One region of the Pseudomonas sp. B22129 genome, then DNA from elsewhere that is predicted to be linked to it. Evidence: predicted binding sites of a transcription regulator. Region 1 holds the regulator's gene; the other holds the start of a gene.
What was found. Region 1 encodes sigma-54, which starts transcription at its own class of promoters, with help from an activator protein. Its sites were predicted from a motif close to ANTGGCATNNANNTTGCTNT; they were not measured.
Positions count from the first base shown of each region.

Region 2: a site for sigma-54 is predicted at 1,715-1,734, ahead of AB4P94_RS15265 (flagellar hook-length control protein FliK). Genes of this name have one in related genera too.

Region 1 is NZ_CP162592.1:346,398-350,813, reverse strand. Features, by position in the region: gene rapZ (RNase adapter RapZ) at 1-381, opposite strand, end outside; gene ptsN (PTS IIA-like nitrogen regulatory protein PtsN) at 384-848, opposite strand; gene hpf (ribosome hibernation-promoting factor, HPF/YfiA family) at 859-1,164, opposite strand; gene AB4P94_RS01610 (RNA polymerase factor sigma-54) at 1,240-2,733, opposite strand; gene lptB (LPS export ABC transporter ATP-binding protein) at 2,918-3,643, opposite strand; gene lptA (lipopolysaccharide transport periplasmic protein LptA) at 3,643-4,218, opposite strand; gene lptC (LPS export ABC transporter periplasmic protein LptC) at 4,205-4,416, opposite strand, start outside.
Region 2 is NZ_CP162592.1:3,316,651-3,321,066, forward strand. Features, by position in the region: gene AB4P94_RS15255 (SpoIIE family protein phosphatase) at 1-642, shown strand, start outside; gene AB4P94_RS15260 (Hpt domain-containing protein) at 673-1,020, shown strand; gene AB4P94_RS15265 (flagellar hook-length control protein FliK) at 1,785-3,134, shown strand; gene fliL (flagellar basal body-associated protein FliL) at 3,349-3,849, shown strand; gene fliM (flagellar motor switch protein FliM) at 3,859-4,416, shown strand, end outside.

The DNA of each region.
Region 1 (4,416 bases):
CAGCGTGGTTTCGTCTTCGATGGCTTCGGCCAGAGAGCGATGTGGGCTGCTCAGAGGATGGCGGCGGCGGGTTTCGGAGAAGCGCTTGAGCAGCGTTTCTTCATCTGCGTCCAGATACAGCACATCGCAGTGGATGTGCTTGGCGCGCACCTCTTCGAGCAATTCGGGGAATCGCGAGAGATGGCTGGGCAGGTTGCGGGCGTCAATCGAGACGGCGACCAGAGGTTGCGCCAGTTCGGTATGAATGAGTGCACGCTCTGCCAATTCCGGCAGCAGGCCAGCGGGCAGGTTATCGATGCAATAAAAACCATTGTCCTCAAGAACGTTGAGGGCGGTGCTTTTACCCGAGCCGGAACGGCCGCTGACGATGATCAAACGCATGATTACTGCCCGTTTTGTTCATCCAGTACAACCTGATAGAGCGCCTCGTTGCTTTTGGCGCTGCGCAGTTTGTCGCGTACTTCCTTGCGGTCGAGCATGCTGGCGATCTGCCGAAGCAGTTCCAGGTGTGCATCGGTGGCAGCTTGCGGGACCAGCAGAACAAAGAGCAGGTCGACCGGCGCGCCGTCGATGGCGTCGAAATCGATAGGAGCGTCCAAGTGGAGCAGGGCGCTCACCGGGGATTCACAGCCTTGCAGGCGGCAGTGAGGAATGGCTATGCCGTTGCCAAAACCGGTAGAACCGAGTTTTTCACGGGCAATAAGCGCTTCATACACAGCTTGCGTGTCCAGTTCGGGCACTTCACGGCCGATCAGGTTGGCAATTTGTTCGAGGGCGCGCTTTTTACTGCCGCCCGGCACGTTCACAAGGGAACGGCCGGGGGTCAGGATGGTTTCAAGTCGGATCATGGGGGGAGAGTTAACGACCTGTACCTTGCATCAGGTGCAGATTCTTTTCCTTATGCTTTTTGAGTTGGCGGTCAAGCTTGTCAGTCAAGGCATCGATTGATGCATACATGTCTTCATGCTCGGCATTGGCGACTACTTCGCCACCGGGGATCTGTAGGGTCGCTTCAATTTTTTGCTGAAGTTTATCGACCTTCATGATGACTTGCACATTGGTGATCTTGTCAAAATGACCCTCAAGCCGTTTCAGCTTCTGCTCGACGTATTCGCGCAATGGAGGGGTGACTTCTACATGGTGTCCACTGATGTTGACTTGCATACAGCTTCTCCTTCGTTGCCAGTGCATAAAGCGGTGGGCAGAAATACCCACCACTGGAACGCTATGGCCCGCCCGTCACATCAAACGCTTACGCTCGCTGGAAGGCGCGATCCCGAGGGACTCGCGGTACTTGGCGACGGTTCGACGGGCGACCTGAATGCCTTGTGCCTCCAGTAAACCAGCGATCTTACTGTCACTCAATGGCTTTTTCTGATTTTCCGCGGCAACCAGTTTTTTGATGATCGCGCGGATGGCCGTGGACGAGCATTCGCCGCCTTCGGAGGTGCTGACGTGGCTGGAGAAAAAGTATTTCAACTCATAAATACCCCGTGGGGTATGCATGAATTTCTGTGTGGTTACCCGCGAAATCGTCGACTCATGCATGCCGACGGCTTCGGCGATGTCGTGCAGAACCAGCGGTTTCATGGCTTCGTCGCCATATTCCAGGAAGCCGCGCTGGTGCTCGACGATCTGGGTGGCCACTTTCATCAGGGTTTCGTTGCGGCTTTGCAGGCTCTTGATGAACCAGCGTGCTTCCTGCAACTGGTTGCGCATGAAGGTGTTGTCGGCGCTGGTATCGGCGCGGCGCACAAAGCCTGCGTATTGCGGGTTGACTCGCAGGCGTGGCACCGACTCCTGGTTCAGCTCCACCAGCCAGCGCTCGTTGTCTTTGCGCACGATCACATCAGGAACGACATATTCGGCTTCGCTGGACTCGATCTGCGAGCCTGGGCGCGGGTTCAGGCTTTGCACCAGCTCGATCACCTGGCGCAGGTCATCTTCCTTGAGCTTCATGCGGCGCATCAATTGGCTATAGTCGCGGCTGCCCAGCAAGTCGATGTAGTCGGTGACCAGGCGCTGTGCTTCGATGAGCCACGGCGTTTTGGCGGGCAGTTGGCGCAATTGCAGCAATAGGCATTCGCTGAGGGTGCGGGCGCCAATGCCGGCGGGCTCGAATTGCTGGATGCGGTGCAGGACGGCCTCGATTTCGTCCAGTTCGATATCCAGTTCTGGATCGAATGCCTCAAGAATCTCTTCGAGGGTTTCGTCCAGGTAACCCTGGTTATTGATGCAGTCGATCAAGGTGACGCCGATCAGGCGATCAGTGTCCGACATGGGTGCCAGGTTCAGCTGCCACAGCAAATGGCTTTGCAGGCTCTCGCCGGCGGAGGTGCGGGTGGTGAAATCCCACTCGTCATCATCATTGCTGGGCAGGCTGCTGGCGCTGGTCTGGTAAACATCTTCCCAGGCGGTGTCCACGGGAAGCTCATTGGGGATGCGTTCGTTCCATTCACCTTCCTCGAGGTTATCCACCGTTGGGGCGGTTTCCTGGTAGGAGGGCTCTTGCACGTCAGAGTTGGGTTTTTGCTCGATGTTGTCGGCCAGCGGGTCTGCATTATCGAAGTCGTCGCCTTCTTCCTGGCGTTCGAGCATCGGATTGGACTCCAGGGCCTCCTGGATCTCCTGTTGCAGGTCCAGGGTCGACAATTGGAGCAGGCGGATGGCCTGTTGCAGCTGCGGTGTCATCGTCAGCTGCTGGCCCATTCTCAGGACTAGCGATGGTTTCATGGCAGGGGCTTAACACCTTATTCGCCGGCGCAATGCGCCATCCACGACAGGGCGCGTGAGCGCCAAACATAAGCAAATTATATGCCTGATATCGGGTGCTTTGCCTAGAGCGCGGTAACAATAAAAAAACCGAGGTTTTTATTGACTCCCGCGCGCCTTGGCGAATGGCCAGACACCGCAGTGCTTACAGGCGGAACTCGTGGCCCAGGTACACTTCCTTGACCAGTTCGTTAGCCAGGATGGTGGCGGAATCGCCTTCGGCAATCAGCTGGCCATCGTTGACGATATAAGCGGTTTCACAGATATCGAGGGTCTCACGGACGTTGTGGTCGGTGATCAACACACCGATGCCCTTGGCCTTGAGGTGATGGATGATCTGCTTGATGTCGCCGACCGAGATCGGGTCGACGCCGGCAAACGGTTCATCCAGCAGGATGAACTTCGGTGCGGTAGCCAGGGCACGAGCGATTTCCACACGACGACGCTCACCACCGGACAAGCTCATGCCGAGGTTGTCGCGAATGTGGTTGATGTGAAATTCCTGCAGCAAGCTTTCCAGCTCTTTGCGGCGGCCGTCACGGTCAAGTTCCTTGCGGGTTTCAAGGATCGCCATGATGTTGTCGGACACCGACAGTTTGCGGAAGATCGACGCTTCCTGGGGAAGATAACCGATACCGGCGCGGGCGCGGCCATGCATGGGTTGGTGGCTGACATCCAGGTCGTCGATCAGGACGCGGCCCTGATCGGCCTGGACCAGCCCGACAATCATATAGAAGCACGTGGTCTTGCCGGCACCGTTAGGGCCGAGCAGGCCGACGATCTGGCCACTGTCGATCGACAGGCTGACGTCGCGCACGACCTGACGGCTTTTATAGGCCTTGGCCAGATGCTGGGCTTTCAGGGTTGCCATTAATTCGTCTTCTTCGCAGCGGGTTTGGGTGCAGCTGGAGCGGCGCCGTCTTTCTGCTTCGGCTGAATAACCATGTCGATGCGCGGCTTCGGAGTACCGATCTTCGAACCGTTGGCACGGCCGGCCTGGGCGATTTGCTTCACGGTGTCATAGGTGATCTTTTCACCGTCAGTGGTGTTGCCGTCACTGCTGACAACCCTGGCCTGATCGATCAGGATGATGCGATTCTGCTGGGCGTGGTACTGGATGGTCTTGCCATAGCCCTTCATTGGAGCGGGGTCCGCCGCCGCTTGCTTCTGTTCGAAGTAAGCCAGGTTGCCCACCGAAGTCACGACGTCAATATCACCCGCCGGCGTGCGCGTGAGGGTCACGGTGTTGCCGGTGATCTTCATCGAGCCTTGGGTGATGATCACGGCGCCGGTGTAGGTTGCAACACCTTGCTTGTCATCCAGTTGAGCATCGTCAGCCTGAATGTGGATCGGTTGCTGGCTATCGTTCGGCAGAGCCCAGGCGCTCACGCTTCCCAGTGCTGCGCCCAGACCGAGCAAAATAGGGAGGGTTTTAACGAGCCTCATACTGTCCTCTTACGTTCGATAGCAGGTGTATCCTGCTTTCTTTCAAATACGCTTTCATTCCCTTGCCAGTCGATACACCGCCAGCGCCGTCGATTCTAACGTCTTGCTCGGTCTGCGCATATTGCTGTTGTGGGAAAACGGTCATGCGACTGCTGGTAATAATAGTGTCACGGTTCTTTTCATCGGTACGCGCAACGC
Region 2 (4,416 bases), 3.0 Mb from region 1:
CGGTTGTTCGAGGATATCGAACGGGCCCTGGCGGCGTTTCGGGGCGAGGCGCGGGACGACGTGAGCATGGTGGAAATCACCTTGCAGGCCGGCCAGTCGTTGCGTGCGGCCGAGCCGATGTACGCTGACAGCGGCCAGTCGTGCCCGCTGGACTGGTCGGTCAGTTTTGAGTTTCGCGCCCAGACCCTCAAACGCTACAACCCGTTGCCGTATCTGTTGCAGCTGTTGCTGGAGATCCACGGCCTGCGCGCCCAGAGTGGAGCGTTGTACAGCGTGATGGCTGAGCTGTATTCCAACGCGCTGGAGCATGGCGTACTGGGCCTGGATTCGCGGCTCAAGCGTGATGCCCGGGGGTTTGCCGAGTATTATCGCCAGCGCAACGAGCGGCTGGCGCGATTGGACAAGGGTTACGTGCGTGTGCATGTCGAGGTGGTGCCGACCGACGCCGGCGGCAAAATGACCTTGCGCATCGAAGACAGCGGGCCCGGGTTTGATGTGGAGCACGTGCTGGCACGCCCGCTGGATGTCGACCGTCTGTCTGGCCGGGGTTTGAGCCTGGTGCGTCAGTTGAGCAGCGATGTACGCTGGTCCGATGGCGGGCGCAGTGTGTGCGTGGAGTTTTGCTGGGGGGCTCTGGCATAATCCGCCGATTCTTGATCAAGGAGCGAGCAAGTGGCCGAGATTCATCTGGACCCCGACGTGTTGTCGGGTTTGCAGGAGGTGATGGAGGGCGAGTATCCCAAGTTGCTGGATACCTTTCTCGATGACTCGCAAAAGCGTGTGGAGGCATTGCGCAAGGCGCGTGATGATGCCAAGGCGCTGGGGCGGATTGCCCATAGTTTCAAGGGCAGCAGCGGCAACCTTGGGGCAGTGCGGTTGGCGCAGTTGTGCCAGCGGTTGGAGGTTGAGTCGGTGGGCACGGCGGCTGCGGATCTTGGGGCGTTGGTGGATCAGATTGATCTTGAGTTCGCTTTGGTTCGGCCGATGTATGAGTCGGAGCGGGAGCGGTTTCAGGTTTAGGTTTTGTTTTGTGTACATATCCGTTACTGCGGTAACGGCGGCTTATGGTTCCGCCCTTACGGCGGGTCACTTTGAAAAGCGCAAAGTAACCAAACGCTCTTGCCCCTACACTCGGCACCTCGCTCACGCTCGGTGTGCCCTCACTCCGGCAGGACGTCGGGTTGCCCACGGATTCAAGCCTGCGTTCGGCCAGCGTGTTTAACGGGGCGCCTCAGATCAAGATCAAAAGCAAGAGCGCGGCGGCCTGACAGCCGGCCTGAGTGGTTGGATCAAAGGCGCTGTTTTTGCCAGGGCAGATCGCGTTTCTTCAGGCAAATGAACATCCAACTGTGGGAGCGGGCTTGCTCGCGAATGCGGTGGGTCAGTCAGCATATTTGTAACTGATAGACCGCATTCGCGAGCAAGCCCGCTCCCACATTTTTGACCGAGTAAGACTTAAATATCTGCACAAATCTGCTTCTCTGTGGGAGCTGGCTTGCCTGCGATGCAGGCACCTCGGTACATCAGGCACACCCAGTTGATGCCATCGCAGGCAAGCCAGCTCCCACACCAACTGCTTTTGATCTACACCACTCAGGCCGGCTGTCACGGGACAGGCCCATGCTTACTTTTGCGCTGTTCAAAAGTGAGCCGCCGTAAGGGCGGAACCAATATCAGCCCCCCACAAATACCGGATATTCACCACAAACCAAAACCTGGCCCAACTCTTGCTCTACCTCCCAATACTGCATCCCCGATCCCCAATGCAGTGGAGACCCTTACCTATGCCAGTCGCCCCGAACTCGCTTCTTCAGGCTGCCCCCGCGGCCAAGCCTCAAGCGCCTGCCCCGACCCCTGCGGTGGCGGCTGCGGACCCGCGTGACAAGGCCCCTGGCTTCGCCCAGGTGTTCGCCAGCCAAGGCTCAAAACCGACAGTAAAAACCGACGACACCCCGGCCAAGCCCACGCGGGACAAGCCTTCTGACGCAAGCGCCAAGCCTGCGGCCAGCAACGACAAGCCTGCCACCAGCACGCCAGCGGTTGCCGATAGCGGCAATCCCTTGCCTGCCACGCCGCCGGCCAAGTCCGACGACAGTGCGAGCACTGACGACGACAAAACCACTGACCCGACCGTTGCGCAGCAGCCCCCGGCAGACCCGGTCGTCGACCCGGCGGTGATTGCCGCCGTCACGCCGGTGGTCGTTCCGGTACCCGTGCAAACACCGGCACCTGCCGCAACCACTCAGGACGACAAGGCCCAGCCCGTCGTCGCAGCGCCCGTCGCCGCCACCGAAGATGCCAAGCAGCCCGCGTTCGACCCCACAGCCGATCCGCTGGATTCGATGCCCGCCGTGCGCCTGGCGATGGAGCAGGGCGGCCATGTGTCGGCCAGTAGCCAGACCCCGCAGAAAACCACCCCGACCACCCCGCAGGATCAACCGACCGCTGCGCAGAACTTTGCCGCCGGCCTGGCCAATATGGTCGACCAGCAAGCCACCAAAGACAGCACTGACGGCGGTGACAAAGCCTTCAGCGGTTTGATCGACGGCGGCCTCAAGGATTTGAAGGACGCCAGCAGCGATACTCGGGTTGACGATTTCGCCAATCGCCTGGCCGCGCTGACCCAGGCCGCCACGCCGAAAACCGCAAATGCCTTGCCGCCGGTAGCCAACGCGCCGCTGGCGATGCATCAAAGTGGCTGGACCGAAGAGGTGGTCAACCGCGTGATGTACCTCTCCAGCGCCAACCTCAAGTCGGCGGAGATCCAGTTGCAGCCGGCTGAGCTGGGGCGCCTGGATATCAAGGTCAACATGACGGCGGACCAGCAGGCTCAGGTGACGTTCATGAGTGGTCACGCGGTGGTGCGCGAAGCGTTGGAAACTCAATCTGGCCGCCTGCGTGAGATGTTCGCCCAGCAGGGCATGGGGCAGGTGGACGTTAATGTGTCCGACCAGTCCCGTGGCTGGCAGGGGCAAGGCCAGGAGCAACAGCAGCAGAACCAGGCGCGCGGCGTGAGTGGCGGCGGCGGGCGTGGGGATAGCGGTGACGCGGGTGATCATCCGGAGGTGGCTGCGGCCGTCGCACCGGTGATCCAGAGCGTGATTGGTTCCAGCGCGGTTGATTACTACGCCTGACTTGTGCCAAACACAGGTCTAAATGTGGGAGCGGGCTTGCTCGCGAATGCGCAAGTTCAGTCAGCACATCTATGACTGATAGGCCGCATTCGCGAGCAAGCCCGCTCCCACATTTGATTTGTGCTGCACCCTCTACACCAGACAACTCTGGCATAACACTTGCTCTTGCCTTTGCGTAGATCTATGAATCCCAGAATAGTGACGGATTATTGGCATGGCGAAGAGCGACGACGCAGCAAAACCACCTGCAGCCAAGGGCAAGCTCAAGCTTATCCTGTTGATCGTGCTGGGCGTGCTCCTGGCCGTCGGCGCCTCGATTGGCGGCACCTGGTACATCATGCACAGCAGCGCCAGCAAACCGGCCCCCGCCGCCGAAACCGCCACTAACGTCAAGCAACCGGCAATCTTCGAGCCGATGCTTCCGGCCTTTGTCGCCAACTTCAACCAGAACGGTCGTCAACGCTACCTGCAGGTGAGCATCACCTTGCTGGCGCGTAACCAGGCGGACCTGGATGCGCTCAAAGTGCACATGCCGGTGATCCGCAACAACCTGGTGATGCTGTTCTCCGGTCAGAGCTTCGACAGCCTGGCCACGCCCGTCGGCCAGGAAATGCTGCGTCAGAAGGTCACTGCCAGCGTGCAGGAAGTGGCCCAGAAAGAGCTTGGCAAAGTCGTGGTCGAGCAGGCGCTCTTCACTAACTTCGTATTGCAGTAGGATCACGACATGGCCGTGCAAGACCTGCTGTCCCAGGATGAAATCGACGCGCTGCTGCATGGCGTCGACGATGGTCTGGTACAGACCGAAATGGCTGCCGAGCCCGGCAGCGTCAAAAGTTATGACCTGACCAGCCAGGATCGCATCGTCCGTGGACGCATGCCGACGCTGGAGATGATCAACGAACGTTTTGCCCGCTACACCCGTATCAGCATGTTCAACATGCTGCGCCGCTCGGCGGACGTGGCGGTGGGTGGCGTGCAGGTGATGAAGTTCGGTGAATACGTGCACTCGCTGTACGTGCCCACCAGCCTCAACCTGGTCAAGATCAAGCCGCTGCGCGGCACCGCGCTGTTCATCCTCGACGCCAAGCTGGTGTTCAAGCTGGTGGACAACTTCTTCGGCGGCGACGGCCGTCACGCCAAGATCGAAGGCCGTGAATTCACCCCCACCGAACTGCGCGTGGTGCGCATGGTGCTCGAGCAAGCCTTCATCGACTTGAAGGAAGCCTGGCAGGCGATCATGGAAGTCAATTTCGAGTACATCAACTCGGAAGTGAACCCGGCC